2 regions of the Paraburkholderia sp. CNPSo 3076 genome follow, and region 2 is predicted to be linked to the other one. Evidence: riboswitches for the same ligand, from Rfam matches in the RefSeq annotation. Region 2 holds a riboswitch; the other holds the start of a gene.
What was found. Region 2 has a riboswitch for thiamine pyrophosphate ahead of M3A49_RS34250 (FAD-dependent oxidoreductase). Riboswitches for the same ligand answer to the same signal wherever they lie in the genome.

Region 1 (7,879 bases), on a different contig from region 2:
GGCGCGTCGCGAAGTCAGGATGAACTCAGGAAGTGCGGCGGCGGTCGTCGAACAGGAACGACAGACCCACGCTGCCGAGAATCAGCACGGTCGCGACAACGGTTGCGCTCGTGACCGGCTCGCCGAGCAGCAGCGCGCCGAGCGCGACGGCAACCACGGGATTCACGTACATGCAGCTGCTCGCGACGAGCGGGCTGGTATGGCGGATCAGATAGCCATACGCGACATAGGCGGCCATCGTGCCGATGAACAGCAGGTAGAGGAACGCCAGGAGCGGCAGGAAATGCAGCTCGCCCATGCGTTCGCCGCTGATCCACGCGACCGCCGTCGAAATGGCGCCGCCGAGGCCGATCTGCAGCGCCGTCGCGACGAAGAGATCGGTCGGCAACGTGAGCTTGCCCGCCAGATGCGCACCGATTGCCCAGAAGAGCGCGCCGCACAGAATCGCGAGGCTGCCGCCCGCCGACCCGGACGCGGCGCCGCCATGGCTCAGGATGGCGATACCGACGAGGCCGAGCGCGACCGCGGCCCATTCGGCCTTCGCCACGCGCCGGCCGGTGACCGCCGAAATCACGGTCGCGAACAGCGGCACCGTGGCGACCATCACGGCCGCCTTGCCGGTGCCCACGGTACGCATGCCGTAGGCAAGCATGCCGCTCGACAGGCCCACGAGCAGCGTGCCCACCACGCCTGCGTTGCGCACTTCGAGCAGCGTAGGCATGACGGGCCGCCGGCGCATGGTGAAGACGAACAGGCCGATCCCGGCGAACAGATTGCGCAAACCGGAGAGCAAGAGCGGCGGGAACGAATCGAGCGCGACCTTCACGCCGAGATACGTCGAGCCCCAGACGAAGTAGACGACGGCGAGCGAGAGCGCGACGCGCCCGGAGCGCGATTGCGGCAGCCGCACGGTGCGCGCAAAACGCCATAGCGCGGCAGCAGCCTGCTGGGCTCCGGCGAGAAAAGATTGAGTGCTCACGCGGGAAGGCAAACGGGGAGGCATCGTCATTTCACCGCGGCATATGATGAAAGGGGACCGCGGCGCCCCGACGGCAAGGCGGCGGGACGGGTAAAGCTCGACGGCATGGTGCAGATGCGCAAGAACGCGAAAAAAGACGGGGTACGAAGGACACCCGGGACGGGCGAAGCGCATTATGCAACAACGCCGGGCGTTGCGGAGGCTTTCAGGATGCTTTATGCGCGGCGATTCGTTGCGTGCGCGTCACAGTGGGAGCGACGCAAGCCAGGACGGCCGATCGCGCACCATATCGACGTTCGCCGACCGCGTCACGCCACGCTTGTTGGATCGTGCTAGCATGACACAACCTTTCGTTTAACTTTCATCAATCGGGTTTCGTACACGCCACTCGCCATGCTTTCGCTCGTTTCGCGCCCCGCATCCGCCTTGCCGCCGCGCCATTCGCGGGGCGCGCCGGCGCGCTCACGCGCAGAGCGCGAGCGAACGACGCCGTGGTCTCTCGACACCCGAGCGCGCGCCCTGCCGTCCCTGTCCGCCCCGCTCTACGCCGCCCGGCGTCCGCACTGAACCCGCCTCCCCCAACCCATCGGAGCCGTTCGGTCGGGCTCCGGGCCAATCCGTTGCGCCCCGCTGCGGCCCGCGCCAGAATGCGCGCTTTCGCCCGCCAGCCCTCGCCGTTACCTCGAATCTTTTCTGGATCGCAAGGAGAACTGCCATGTCAAAGAAAATCCGTTACTTCACCGAACTCGATGTTGCCCGCCTCGAAAAATGCGCCGCCGAACCCGGCGCCTCCCCCGCGCGACAGACCATGCTCGACGAGCTGCTCGAACACGCCGTGATCGTGGAGGCGCGTGACATGGCCGCCAACGTCGTGACGATGAACTCGCAGGTCACGCTCGTGGACGAGCGCAACGGCGCATCCCTCACGTACACCGTCGTCTATCCACATGAGGCGAACGTCCACGCCGGGCGCCTGAACGTGTTCTCGCCCGCGGGTCTCGCGCTCCTCGGCGCGAAGCGCGGCAACGCCGTGCGCTTCACGACGCCGGGCGGCGCGGTCGAAACGCTGAAGATCGAACGTATCCTGTTTCAGCCCGAAGCCTCGAAGGATTTCACCCTGTAAGTTCCGCATACACGACTCACCACGCCAAACCGCGCCTGGCACATTGCACGCGAGTTGGCACTTGCCAGATCGTCGCAGCACGGTGTATTGTTTGGCCTTGCTTACGCGGGGGTCCTGCGTCATGCGCCGCATCGAACGAAAGTCGTGCAGCGTATTTCGCGGGTGAGAAATACCCTTTGAACCTGATCTGGATAATGCCAGCGCAGGGAAGCGTCCGGACTTCGCAACATCGCTCAACGCCTCACCTCATCACAGCGAAGTCCGTCCACGTTCCGTCTCGTCTCCTGCTAAGCCGCTGTTCCCACTTTGCTTTGCATGGAGAGAGACGCATGAACGCGAATCCCAAGTTCATTTCCGCCAACGCGCACGTCGACGAAGCCGCGATCGCGCCGCTGCCCAATTCCCGCAAGATCTACGTGACCGGTTCGCAGCCCGATATCCGCGTGCCGATGCGCGAGATCACGCAGGCGGATACGCCCACGGGCTTCGGCGGCGAGAAGAATCCGCCGATCTACGTCTACGACACGTCGGGTCCGTACTCCGACCCTGAAGCGAAGATCGACATTCGCGCAGGCTTGCCCGCGCTGCGTCAGAACTGGATCGAAAAGCGCGGCGACACCGAAGCGCTGCCGGGCCTTTCCTCCGAGTACGGCCGCGAGCGCGCCGCCGACCCCGCGACGGCCGAGCTGCGCTTCCCCGGCCTGCACCGCACGCCGCGCCGCGCGAAGGCCGGCAAGAACGTCACGCAGATGCACTACGCGCGTCAGGGCATCATCACGCCGGAGATGGAATACATCGCGATTCGCGAGAACCAGCGCCGCGCCGAGTATCTGGAAAGTCTCAAGGCCAGCGGCCCGAACGGCGCGAAGCTCGCCGCGATGATGGGCCGCCAGCATCCGGGCCAGGCGTTCGGCGCAGCCGCCTTCGGCGAGAACGCGCTGAAGGAAATCACGCCCGAGTTCGTGCGCGACGAAATCGCGCGCGGCCGCGCGATCATTCCCGCGAACATCAACCACCCGGAAAGCGAGCCGATGATCATCGGCCGCAACTTCCTCGTGAAGATCAACGCGAACATCGGCAATTCGGCGGTCACCTCGTCGATCGGCGAAGAAGTCGACAAGATGACGTGGGCGATCCGCTGGGGCGGCGACACGGTCATGGACCTCTCGACCGGCAAGCATATTCACGAAACGCGCGAGTGGATCATCCGCAACTCGCCGGTGCCGATCGGCACGGTGCCGATCTACCAGGCGCTCGAAAAGGTCAACGGCAAGGCCGAAGACCTCACGTGGGAAATGTTCCGCGACACGCTCATCGAGCAGGCTGAGCAGGGTGTGGACTACTTCACGATTCACGCGGGCGTGCGGCTGCAATACGTGCCGCTCACCGCGAACCGCATGACGGGCATCGTCTCGCGCGGCGGCTCGATCATGGCCAAGTGGTGCCTCGCGCATCACAAGGAGTCCTTCATTTACGAGCATTTCGAAGAGATCTGCGAAATCATGAAGGAATACGACGTGAGCTTCTCGCTCGGCGACGGCCTGCGTCCCGGCTCGATCTACGACGCCAACGACGAAGCGCAGCTCGGCGAACTGAAGACGCTTGGCGAGCTCACGCAGATCGCGTGGAAGCACGACGTGCAGGTGATGATCGAAGGCCCGGGCCACGTGCCGATGCAGCTCATCAAGGAGAACATGGATCTCCAGCTCGACTGGTGCCAGGAAGCGCCCTTCTACACGCTCGGGCCGCTCACCACCGACATCGCGCCGGGCTACGACCACATCACCTCTGGCATTGGCGCCGCGATGATCGGCTGGTTTGGCACGGCCATGCTCTGCTACGTCACGCCGAAGGAACACCTGGGCCTGCCGAACAAGGACGACGTGAAGGTAGGCATCATCACGTACAAGCTCGCCGCGCATGCGGCCGATCTTGCGAAGGGTCATCCGGGCGCGCAGGTGCGCGACAACGCATTGTCGAAGGCGCGCTTCGAGTTCCGCTGGGACGACCAGTTCAACCTCGGCCTCGACCCGGACAAGGCACGCGAGTTCCACGACGAAACGTTGCCCAAGGACTCGGCCAAGGTCGCGCACTTCTGCTCGATGTGCGGCCCGCACTTCTGCTCGATGAAGATCACCCAGGACGTGCGCGACTTCGCTGCGAAGCAAGGCGTGAGCGACGACGAGGCTCTGAAGAAGGGCATGGAAGTGAAGGCGGTCGAGTTCATCAAGCAGGGCGCCGAAATCTATCAACGCCAATAAGCGCCGACTTCGGGCTGACTCAGGGCTACTTCGCCCCGGCGGGCGCACGCCGTCCGCCGAAACATTTTCTAACGACTCCCACAACTCTCTGACAAGCGCACACACCCGGATACGGGTCGCATGGCTAGGATGAGGATATCGAAGGTGCGGCGTGCGCGCGAGCGCATGTCTCACCGCTCACTCGAACGCATCTGCGTGGGGAGTCGAAAAATGAAAACGCTCAAACGTGCACGCACGCTCCTGACGGTGACGACGCTCGTCGCCGTGCTGGGCAGTCTTGGCGCTTGCGACAACATGTCGAGACGCGACCGCGATACGGTGATTGGCGCGGGCGTAGGCGGCGTGGCCGGCGCGGCGATTGGCGGCAATGCGCTCTCCACCGTGGGCGGCGCAGCGGTGGGTGGCGTGATCGGCAATCAGGTTGGCAAGTAAGTGGCAAACAGGCGGTAGCGCCAGTACGAATCGACGATGCGGCTGCACGACTACTTGCACGATCGAAGCGACGGCACAGAACAGAAACGATACGACAGGCAACACGCCATTCAAGGCGTGCATCAGGGAAGGATGCGCGGCGCAGACCCTCACGGGCTGCGCCGCGTTTGCTTGGGTCGATGGCATTCAGCCGCAGGACTACGCGAAATATTCGGTAAGCGAAGCACAACGCAAAGCGGGTTCGTACGGCGTAAGCTCGAACGATCAGACGGCCCGGGCCTGAAGGCGGTAGTCCCGCGCGGCCGTTCGCCATTCGCCATTCGCGGAGCCCGGCATGAAACGTCCGTCTGTGTTCGTGATCGCCGCCGCGAGCGCGCTCCCCGCGCTTTCCGGCTGCTACTACTACGCCCCCTACGGCTACGCGCCCTACTACTACGGCACCGTGCCCGTTGCGGCCACCCAGCAGGAAGCCGCGGTCGTGCAAACGGCGCCGAACCCCGCGCCGGCCGCCATGCCCGACGCACAGTATCCGGGGCCACTCTATCCCTCGCCTCCCGTTGCGATCGCCGTGCCTGCGTGGCCAGCCTATCCGGCCTATGCAGCCTACCCTGCGGCCTATCCCGCGTACTACCCTTATCCCGCGTACGGCTGGGGCTGGGGCGCGCCCGCCGTCTCGTTCGGCTTCGGCTACTGGGGCGGCGGCGGCGGACACTGGCATCACTGACGCTCACGCACCCAGCCACACGGCAAAGTACACCGCAAAACGGTGCCGGACCGTACTTTCCCTCCTTGACGCTCCCGTTTCGTTATCTATCCTCCAAGTGGGCTAGCGGGGATTGAAGCACCGCCTTAACTCGGCCGCCTGGCCCGGCACTGAACTCCACAGCCGACGAAGCGCCCCGGCGCACGCTGCCGCACTGCGGCGCCGATAACGAACCAGCATAAAGGAGACGTGATGTTCCACCAGCTGTTGACCCCTATCGGCAATTCGCTGCTGTTTTCGTTTCTGATCGCCGTGCTGCCCATTCTCACCGTGCTCGTCCTGCTCGGCTGGGCGCGGCGGCCCGCATGGCAAGCCTCGCTCGCGGGGCTCGTAGTCGGTCTGGTCGTCGCGATCGCCGGCTGGCAGTTTCCGGTCAATCTCGCGATCAGCTCGGTTCTCGCGGGCGTGGTGTTCGCACTCTGGCCGGTGATGTGGATCGTCGTCACCGCAATCCTGCTCTACAACATCGCGCTGCGCTCGGGCCGCTTCGCGGCGTTTCGCATGTGGCTGCTCGACAATCTGCCCAACGACCGGCGCATCGTGCTCGTCGTGGTTGGCTTCTCGTTCGGCGCGTTGTTCGAAGGGATTTCCGGCTTCGGCACGCCGATCGCCATCACGAGCTCGCTGCTCATCATGCTCGGCTTCCCGACGCTCGAGGCCCTGACCTTCACGCTTATCTTCAACACGGCGCCCGTGGCGTTCGGCGCGCTCGGCGTGCCGATCACCGTGCTCGGCGCGGTCACGCACCTGCCCGCCGATCTGCTGGGCCAGATGGTCGGCCGCCAGTTGCCGTTTTTCGCCTTGCTGCTGCCGTTCTATGTCATCGCGATCTACGCGGGCGTGGGCGGCATGCTGCGCATCTGGCCGGTACTGCTCGTCGCGGGCGGCAGCTTCGCCCTCACGCAGTTCGTCACCGCCAACTTCATCAACTACAGCCTCACCGACGTGCTCTCGTCGCTCATCTCGCTGATCCTCACCATCCTGTTCCTGCGCGTATGGAAGCCCGCCCCGGATCCGCGCTTCACGATCAAGGTCGATCGCGCGAGCGAAGCGCGCGGCAGCGTGTCGGGCACGCAGGGCTGGTATCCGTGGATCATCGTGTCGGCCGTCGTGATCATCTGGACCATCGCGAAGGTCTTCACGATCGGCGAGGTGAAAGTGCCGTGGCCGGGCCTCGACAAGGCCGTCTACATCACGCTCTACAACACGCCCTATGGCGCGATCTGGGACTTCCAGCCGCTCGCCACCGGCACGGCGATTCTCGTCGCGGCGATCATCACCGCATTCGTCGTGCGCCTGAAGCCCGCCGATTTCGGCGTCGCGATCGTCGATACCTGGGTACAGACGCGCATCGCCATCCTCACGGTCGCGACCATCGTCGGGCTCGCGTTCCTCATGAACTACTCGGGGCTCACCTATACGCTGGGTCTCGGGGCGGCTTCGGTCGGCGCATTCTTCCCGCTCGTTTCGGCCTTCCTCGGCTGGGTCGCGGTGTTCCTCTCGGGCAGCGACACCTCGGGCAACGCGCTGTTCGGCAACCTGCAGGTGGTGGCCGCGAAACAGCTCAACCTCAATCCCATCCTGATGGCGGCGACCAACTCGTCGGGCGGCGTCATGGGCAAGATGATCTCGCCGCAGAACATCGCAACGGGCGTCGCGACCACGGACCTCAAGGGCCAGGAAGGTCATGTGTTCGCGAAGACGTTCAAGCACTCGATCCTGTTGACGGTGCTGCTCGGCATCCTCGTGTGGCTGCAGCAGAACGTGCTCACCTGGATGATTCCGCACTGAGTACGGCGAGCGCGTGCATGAAAAAAACCCGCCTGCGCAGGCAAGCGCAGGCGGGTTTTCTTTTGCGACATCGGCCGCCCAGCGATTCCAGCGAATGCCGGCTCAAGCGCGATGCTTAGTGCAGTTCGTCGACCACGAGGCTCATGATCTCCTGCGCCGGGCGCGACGCGTCGATCTGGCCGCTGTCGTCCACGATCGCGATGCGCGTCTGGTTGTCGGTCACGGCGCGCACGTTGAGCTTGTACTGCTTCGCGACCTTTTCCTTGCGGCCGTGGAAGATCTGGTTCCAGAAGCCCTGTTCGTCCGAGCTGTGGTCCTTCGGATCGACGTAGCGCACATAGTAGATGCCCTTCGTGCGGTCGCGATCGTCCACCGTGAAGTTCGCGCGATCGAGCGCGATGCCCACGCGCACCCATGCGCGGTCGTACGGCTCGCCGAGCGTGAGTTCCGACGAGGTGTACTGGCCCGACGTGCCCTGCGCGCCCGAGTTCGACGATCCGCTGCCCGATTGCTGGCCCACGGCAGCGACG
Region 2 (7,879 bases):
ACATCGCCCAGCCCGTCGAGCCGTGCCCGACGTTCAGCCACAGGCCATCCACGCCCGACGTGCCGAGCAGCGGCGCGCCGTCCGGCACCATCGGCCGGCGCCCCACCCAGAATTGCGCCGACGAAGGCGTCGCGGCGTGCGGGAACCAGTCGTCGAGCACCTTCATGAGCGTTTGCAGCGCCTGCTCGCGCAGCGTCGCGCGGTGGTCGCCCAGCTCCGCCGTCCCCGCCACACGCAGATACGGGCCGAAGCGCGTGATCGCCGTCTTGAGCGACTCGTCCATGAGCGCGGCGCGCGGGGCCTTCTGCTCGTCGACCACGGGCAGCGTGGCCGAATAGCCTTTCACCGGATACAGCGGCACCCGCACGCCAAGCGGCGCGACGAGCGCCGCGCTCTCCACGCCCAGTGCGACCACCACGGCGTCGGCGGCGAGCGTGTGCGGTTCGGTATCGCCTACCTCGTTCAAGTCCGCGGGGCGCAGCACCTGGGCGGGTGCGCGGCGATCCTCGCGTCGCTGCACGCGTAGCTCGCGGCGGTTGTTTGCCGTGCGCCGCCCGGGCACCGCGCGTACGCGCACGCCGTTCACCTTGCCGCCCGCGGCTTCGAGCGAGAGCACTTCGGTATCGAACAGAAACGTGACGCCGCGTGCTTCGCATACGGAGCGCAGTTCGCGCGTGAAGCGTGCGCAGTCGCCGGCCTCGTCTTCGGGCAGATAGACGCCCGCCACCGGTTTCACGCGCGACCAGGCGAGCCCCGGCTCGACCTGCGCGCAGGCGGCGGCATCGAGTTCGCGATAGACGATGCCCGCATCGCGCAGCACGCCGAGCGCCGGTTGCGCGAGTTCGAGGTCGTAGTCGCTGCGAAAGAGCTGGAGATAGCCCTGGCTGCGCCCGTACTCGAACGCGTGCGTGGCGCGAAACGCGTGCAGGCATTCGCGGCTGTAATAGGCGATGCGCTGCATGCGCTGCTTGTTCACGCGAAAGCGCGCGAGATCGCATTCGCGCAGCCAGCGCGCGATCCAGCGCCACTGCGCGGCGTCGAGCGTGGGCCGGAAGATGAGCGGCGAGGTGGGCTTGAACAGATACTTGATGAGCTTCGCGGGCATGCCGGGCGCGGCCCACGGCGTGACATAGCCGGGTGCGATGACACCGGCGTTGGCGAAACTCGTGCCGAGCGCGACGCCCGGTTCCCGTTCGACGACCGTGACGTCGCAGCCTCGTTCGCTCAGATAGTACGCAGTAGCGACGCCGATCACACCGGCGCCGAGGACGATCGTTTTCATGCCGGTCGCACAACAGGGAGGGACGCTCGGTATTGCAGCATGTTCGCGCTCATCGTGCAGTGGACTCCGCAGACGCTCGCTCGCTCCCGGCAGCAGGCGCTTCCTCGCTCAGCACCTTGCCCTTCGTCTCCGGCAGGCACAGCGCCGCGACGATCACGAGCAGATAGCCCGCGCCGGCCACCATGCCGATCGCCTTCACGAGCGAGGTGGTCTGCGCGAACGTACCGACGAGAATCGGGAAAAACGAGCCGAGCCCGCGTCCGAGGTTGTAGCAGAAGCCCTGACCCGAGCCGCGGATCGCGTTCGGGTAGAGCTCCGAGAGATACGCGCCCACGCCCGCGAAAATACCTTGCACGACGATGCCGAGCGGAAAGCCGAGCAGGAGCATGGCGGTGTCGGTGATCGGCAGCATCGTGTAGGCCATGCCGAGCGCAAACGAGCCGATGGCGAACAGGATGAACGAGGCGCGCCGGCCGATCCTGTCGCACAGGATCGCGCCGACGATGTAGCCCGTGAACGAGCCGACGATCAGCACGATCAGGTAGCCGCTCGTGTTGAACACCGAAAGGTGGCGCACCGTCTTCAGGTAGGTGGGCAGCCAGGTGGTGATCGCGTAGTAGCCGCCGAGCATGCCGGTGCACAGCGCGCTGCCGAGCAGGGTAGTGGCCAGATGCGCGGGTGCGAAGATCTGCATGAAGTGGCTTTGCATCGCGCCGCTATCGCGCGCGCGGCGCGTGGCGACGAACACGTCGGGGTCGCTCACGTTGCGGCGCACATAGAAAATCCAGAGCGCAGGCACGATGCCGATCCAGAAGCACGCGCGCCACGCGTATTCCTCGGGTAGCAGGGCGAAGAAGGCCCAGTACAGGATGGCGGCCGCGCCCCAGCCGAACGACCAGCTGCTCTGCACCGTGCCCACGGCCTTGGCGCGATGCTGCGGCGAGCGGATCGTTTCGGCCATCATCATCGTGACGACCGTCCATTCGCCGCCAAAGCCGATGCCCTGCAGCGTGCGCGTGGCGAGCAGTTGCCAGAACGAATGCGTGAAGCCGGAGAGGCAGGTGAAGAGCGCGAAGGTGGCGATGGTCCACTGCAGCACGCGCACGCGGCCGTAGCGGTCGGCGAGGATGCCGGCGAGCCAGCCGCCGATCGCCGACGAGATCAGCGAGCTGGTCGCGATCATGCCGGCCTCGCCCTTGGTCATGCCCCAGGTCGCGATGAGCGTCGGGATCAGGAACGAGTAGATCATGAAGTCGAACGCGTCGACGGCGTAGCCGCCGAATCCCGCGTAGAGCGTGCGCCGCTCGCGCGCGTTCAACTCGGTGAACCAGTGAAAGTAGCCCATCGCGTGTCTTCCCCCATATTTGTTGTGCGCGCAACGAACCGGGTGAGCGGCGCGTGCGGCGCTTGCGACCCGGCTCGCGCAGACGCGTTGGGTGGCGTGTGCGCTTGACGCTGGCGGGCTGCGCGGTGCGACGCCGCCCGTCTCCGGTGTGCTGGAGGGGTATTTTACGGTGCGAAACCGTGCTGAGGCGAGGGGCAATTTTTGGCGCCCGCTATCGTTGTATTCCGATATTTAGTTCGCTAGCGAGCGAACGATGGCGCGTGGGAACCGCACGGCGCTAGAGCGTGAGCCCGCCATCGACATGAATCACCTGGCCGGTGATGTGGCGCGCGGCGTCCGAGAGCAGGAAGGCGATGAGTTCGGCGACATCGGCGGGATCCGCCACGTGGCCGAGCGGCGTTTCCTGCGCCGCGCGCTCCCACACCGGCGCGTTTTCCGGCGTGGGACCCTTGTCCTTGCGCGTATAGCCGGGCGCGACGCAGTTCACGGTCACGCCGTGCGGCGCCAGCTCCGCCGCGGCGGTTTTCGCCAGCGATTCGAGCGCGGCCTTCGCGGCGGCGGTGGCGGCGAACGGCGCGCCGACGCGGTAGCGGTGCGCGACGAACGAACTCAGCGCGACCACGCGGGCGCGCGCCGAGCGTTCCAGCGCCGGCTGCGCGCGTTGCACAAGCGCCGCGAACGCGGCGGGCATGGCCGCGAATGCGCCTTCGAGCGACGCGGCGTCGAGCGCGGCGAGCGTCTGGCGCTGCGCATGCCCGGCGTTGGCGACCAGCTGGTCGAGCGTGCCGAAGTGCGCGAGCGTGGCGTCCACGAGTGCGCTCGCCTGGCCGGCCTGCACGAGATCGCCGCACGTGGTGGCGCAGGTCGAGCCGTGCTGCTCGCACTCGGCGGCGACGGCGGCGAGCCGGGCGCGCGACGCGTCATCCGCGCCGCGTGCGTGCAGCATCAACGCCGTGCGAGGCGCCGAGATGCGCCGCGCGAGCGCTGCGCCGATACCCGAGCCCGCGCCCGTGATCAGCACGACGCGCGCCGCGCTTGCGCTCACGCGGCAACCCGCTCTTCGGGCATGCGCTCGATCTCGAGCGTGTCGTGGTGGTACGCCGCGAGCGACTCGCGGTGGGCGACGCTCACGATCGCCGCTTTCGGCAGGCGCTCCATGAACAGCTTGTAGAGCCGGCTTTCGTTGTCGGGATCGAGCGCGCTCGTCGCTTCGTCGAGGAACAGATAGTCGGGCTTGTGCAGCAGTACGCGCGCGCCCGCGAGGCGTTGCTGCTCGCCCGGCGAGAGCACGCGCGACCAGTGCGCCGATTCGGCGAGACGATCCATGTACTCTTCGAGGCGGCAGGCGCGCAGCGCTTCGCGGCAGTCTTCGTCGCTGTAGTCGTCGGCGGGCGAAGGGTAGGTGAGCGCCGCCTTGAGCGTGCCGATGGGCAGATAGCTCTGCTGCGGGATGAACATCATGCGCGCATCCACAGGCGCGTCGATCGAGCCCTCGCCGAATGGCCAGAGGCCCGCGAGCGCGCGTATCAGCGTGCTCTTGCCCGCGCCCGAGGGGCCGCGCACGAGCCAGCGCGAGCCCGGCTTGATGGCGATGTCGCGCACTTCGGAGAGCGGCGTGCCGTTGGGCAGCGAGAGCTTGAGATGTTCGGTGGCGAGTTCGTTGTTGTCGATGAAGTGCAGGTTGATGCCGCCATGCTCGGTGGCGGGCGAGACCGATTCCTTCAGGCGCGGCGAGTGCACGACACGCACGAATTCTCGCAGACGATTCACGGTAGCGCGCCATTCGACCAGCGTGGAGTAACTGTTGATGAACCACGAGAACGAGTCGCTCACGGTGCCGAACGCCTGCGAGATCTGCATCAGCACGCCGAACGTGAAGGCGCCCGCGAAGTAGCGCGGCGCGGCCACCACGAGCGGGAAGATGATGGCGATCTGGCCGTAGAAGCTCAGCACGAAGGTGAGGCGCTTCGTGTACTTCATCACGCGCCACCAGTTGTCCTTGATGTGCGCGAAGAGGCCTTGCGCGTTGCCGCGCTCGGTGTCCATGCCGTCGTAGAGGGCGATCTGCTCGGCGTTTTCGCGCAGGCGGATCAGGCCGAAGCGGAAGTCCGCTTCCACCTTTTGTTGCTGGTAGTTGATCGACACGAGCGGGTGGCCGACCTTCTGGATCACGAGCGAGCCGAACACCGCATAGAGCGCGGCAGCCCAGACCATGTAGCCCGGAATCGCGAGCGGCTGGCCGCCCAGCGTGACAGTGAGCGCGCCCGCGAGCGTCCACAGGATCGTGATGAACGAGATGAGCGTGACGACCGTGGAGAGCAGATCGAGCGTGAGCGAGAGCGTGGTCGTGGCGAACGACTGGAGGTCGTCGCTGATCCGCTGGTCGGGGTTGTCGGCGAGGCGGTCGCGCTCGATGCGGTAGAACGCGCCCTTGCCGAGCCACTCGCTCAGGAACCGCGTGGTGAGCCACTGACGCCAGCGAAAGCCGAGCATCTGACGCAGATAGCGGCCATACACCGCGAGGATGATGAAGCCGAACGCCAGTTCGGTGAAGGTCATCAACAGCGGCGGGAAGCGCTTGACGTCCTTGGCCTGCAACGCGTTGTAGAACTCCGCGCTCCAGCCGTTCAGGCGCACGTTGATCCACACGACGAGCAGGTTCATCACGATGATCGCGACGAGCAGGCCCCAGGCGATCCAGCGTTCCTCGGAGACCCAGTAGGGCTTGATCAGGCTCCACGCGGTGATCTTCTGATGCTCGTTCTGATCGGGCGTGGCGCGGGCAGGTTGGTTGGTCATGTGCGTCCTGAAGGTGTGGCGGCCCGCTGGGGGCATGCGCTGCGCGCCGCACGGCGGCAGCGTTGCAGCGATTTTTGCAGCGATTCTGTCGTCGGGCGCTTAAGTGAGTCTTAACGGGGCACAGGCGGAGTCAAAACTGGCGCCTGGCGTGGAGACAAAAGCGCACGCCGGCGCCGCCGTAGCGTGGCGCCCATTGTCTCACCGCGCGGGCCTGCGAGGCGAAAGAGGCGGGTTCAGGGCATTGTGCCAGACCAGCACCCCGGCTCCGCCGAGGTTTGCGGGCCGCGCGCGTTTTGTGGTCTAATCGTCGTTGACGAAACAGGGGTGCTTCACCGGTATGCCGGGCATGCCGCCAGTGAGGCTGAGAGAAACCCTTTGCACCCGATCCGGGTAATACCGGCGCGGGAAGTTTCCAGAAAGTCTTGGCCGGCGCCCAGCCTGGTTTTTTCAAGGAGGGGGCGCCAGGTTTCCCGCCGGGCTGCGCTTTGGGCGCATGGGTTCGTACGAATTCCGCGAATTTTGTACAGGGCCGTCTGCGCCGCTTAGCCTCCACGGTCGGCCTTGCCAGCCGGTTTCGTCCTTGGGTACGTCTGCTGCTGCCGTACGGAAAGGATACGATGACCGCCTATTCTCTTTGTTCCCCGATTCTTATCGCGTTCGCCTTGCGTGACGGAGCGTCGTCATGAGCCGCGCCCGCAACCCTAACGTGGGCAGCGTGCCCGACTTCGCCGTGCTCGGCGGCGGCCTGAGCGGCCGGCTCGTCGCATGGCGTCTGGCCGGCGAGGGCCATCGCGTCGCGCTTTACGAGCGCGGCGGCCCCGAAGGCGGCGAAGCCGCGGCCTGGGTCGCGGCGGCCATGCTTGCGCCGCTCGCGGAGGCCGCCGTCGCCGAACTGCTCATCACCGAGCTTGGCGTCGCGTCGCTCGAATCCTGGCCGCGCATCCTGGCCGAGCTGCCGGAGCCCGTGTTCTTCCAGCGCAACGGCACGCTCGTGGTCTGGCATAGCGCCGATCGCACCGAAGCGCCGCTCTTCGAGCGCCGCGTGCGCGCCAACGCGCCGCGTTCGCTCGCCGATGCAAACTTCATCGCGCTCGCCGGTGCGCAGCTCGACGCCGCCGAACCGGCGCTCGCCGGGCGCTTCGCGCACGGCTGGCTGCTCGAAGGCGAAGGCCAGCTCGACAATCGCCAGGCCCTGGCTGCACTGGCGGCGGGGCTCGCCACGCGCGGCGTGGAAACCCACTGGCACACCACGGTCGACGAGGCCAATCCGCCGCCCGCGCGCGTGACGATCGACTGCCGCGGGCTGGGCGCCAAACCTGCGCTGCCGGGTTTGCGCGGCATTCGCGGCGAAGTCGCGCGCGTGCACGCGCCGGGCATCACGCTCACGCGCCCGGTGCGGCTCCTGCATCCGCGCTATCCGCTCTATATCGCGCCCAAGGAACACGATGTCTTCGTGATCGGCGCGACCGAGATCGAAGGCGAGGACCGTTCGCCCGTGAGCGTGCGCTCGGCGCTCGAACTGCTGAGCGCGGCGTTTGCGGTGCATCCGGCGTTCGGCGAGGCGCGCATCCTCGAGTTGAACACGCAGTGCCGCCCGACGCTGCCCGACCATCGCCCGGCGCTCATCTGGGACGGCAAGACCACGCTGCGCGTGAACGGCCTCTATCGGCACGGCTTCATGATCGCGCCGGAAGTCGCCGACGAAGCCGCGCGCTTCGCCGAGGCGCTGCTCGACGCCCGCGTGAGCGATGCCGATTCCTTCGAGGCGCTGCGCCGCGCGTCGCGCTGGGGCGACATGCTGCACGCGCAGGGCGCGCACGAGCCGGCCTGACGCCGCACCAGAAACAATCCGCAGTTTGAGAACGTATTTGCCATGGACATTCATATCAACCAGAAGCCGATCACGCTGCCCGAGGGCGCGACTGTCGCCGATGCGCTCGCCGCATTCGGCGCGCGTCCGCCGTTCGCCGTCGCCCTGAACGGCGATTTCGTGGCGCGCACCCAGCATGGCGCGCGCTCGCTCCAGGCGGGGGACCGCCTCGACGTCGTGAGCCCCGTGGCCGGCGGCTGAGCCTCGCTCGCCCAAGCCACCGGTTGCGCGCATCGCATGTATCGCGAGCGCGTTCACGACACCGCCAAGGATTCCTACATGACCACCACATCCACCGCCGACGCGCTCACGCTCTACGGCGAAACCTTCGCGAGCCGCGTGCTGCTCGGCACGTCGCGTTATCCTTCGCTGCAGTCGCTCGCCGACTCGATGGCCGCCGCGCGCCCCGGCATGATCACCGTCGCGCTGCGCCGCCAGATGAACGAGGGCACCGCCGAAGCCGGCTTCTTCGACCTGCTCAAGCGCCACGGTGTGCCGCTCCTGCCGAATACGGCCGGCTGTCTCACCGTCAACGAGGCGGTGACGACGGCGCACATGGCGCGCGAAGTCTTCGAAACCGACT

Region 1: it holds a riboswitch for thiamine pyrophosphate, as region 2 does, so the genes downstream of both, thiC (phosphomethylpyrimidine synthase ThiC) here and M3A49_RS34250 (FAD-dependent oxidoreductase) in region 2, are expected to answer to the same signal.

What each region holds. Positions count from the first base shown of each region.
Region 1 covers NZ_JAPMAL010000002.1:275,799-283,677, forward strand. The annotation lists gene M3A49_RS03555 (EamA family transporter) at 26-910, opposite strand; gene M3A49_RS03560 (GreA/GreB family elongation factor) at 1,695-2,102, shown strand; TPP riboswitch at 2,200-2,329, shown strand; gene thiC (phosphomethylpyrimidine synthase ThiC) at 2,432-4,363, shown strand; gene M3A49_RS03570 (glycine zipper 2TM domain-containing protein) at 4,574-4,795, shown strand; gene M3A49_RS03575 (hypothetical protein) at 5,130-5,519, shown strand; gene M3A49_RS03580 (L-lactate permease) at 5,751-7,349, shown strand; gene bamC (outer membrane protein assembly factor BamC) at 7,465-7,879, opposite strand, start outside.
Region 2 covers NZ_JAPMAL010000038.1:32,578-40,456, forward strand. The annotation lists gene M3A49_RS34230 (D-amino acid dehydrogenase) at 1-1,282, opposite strand, end outside; gene M3A49_RS34235 (MFS transporter) at 1,332-2,627, opposite strand; gene M3A49_RS34240 (SDR family NAD(P)-dependent oxidoreductase) at 2,905-3,672, opposite strand; gene M3A49_RS34245 (ABC transporter ATP-binding protein/permease) at 3,669-5,426, opposite strand; TPP riboswitch at 5,737-5,851, shown strand; gene M3A49_RS34250 (FAD-dependent oxidoreductase) at 6,109-7,257, shown strand; gene thiS (sulfur carrier protein ThiS) at 7,300-7,497, shown strand; gene M3A49_RS34260 (thiazole synthase) at 7,576-7,879, shown strand, end outside.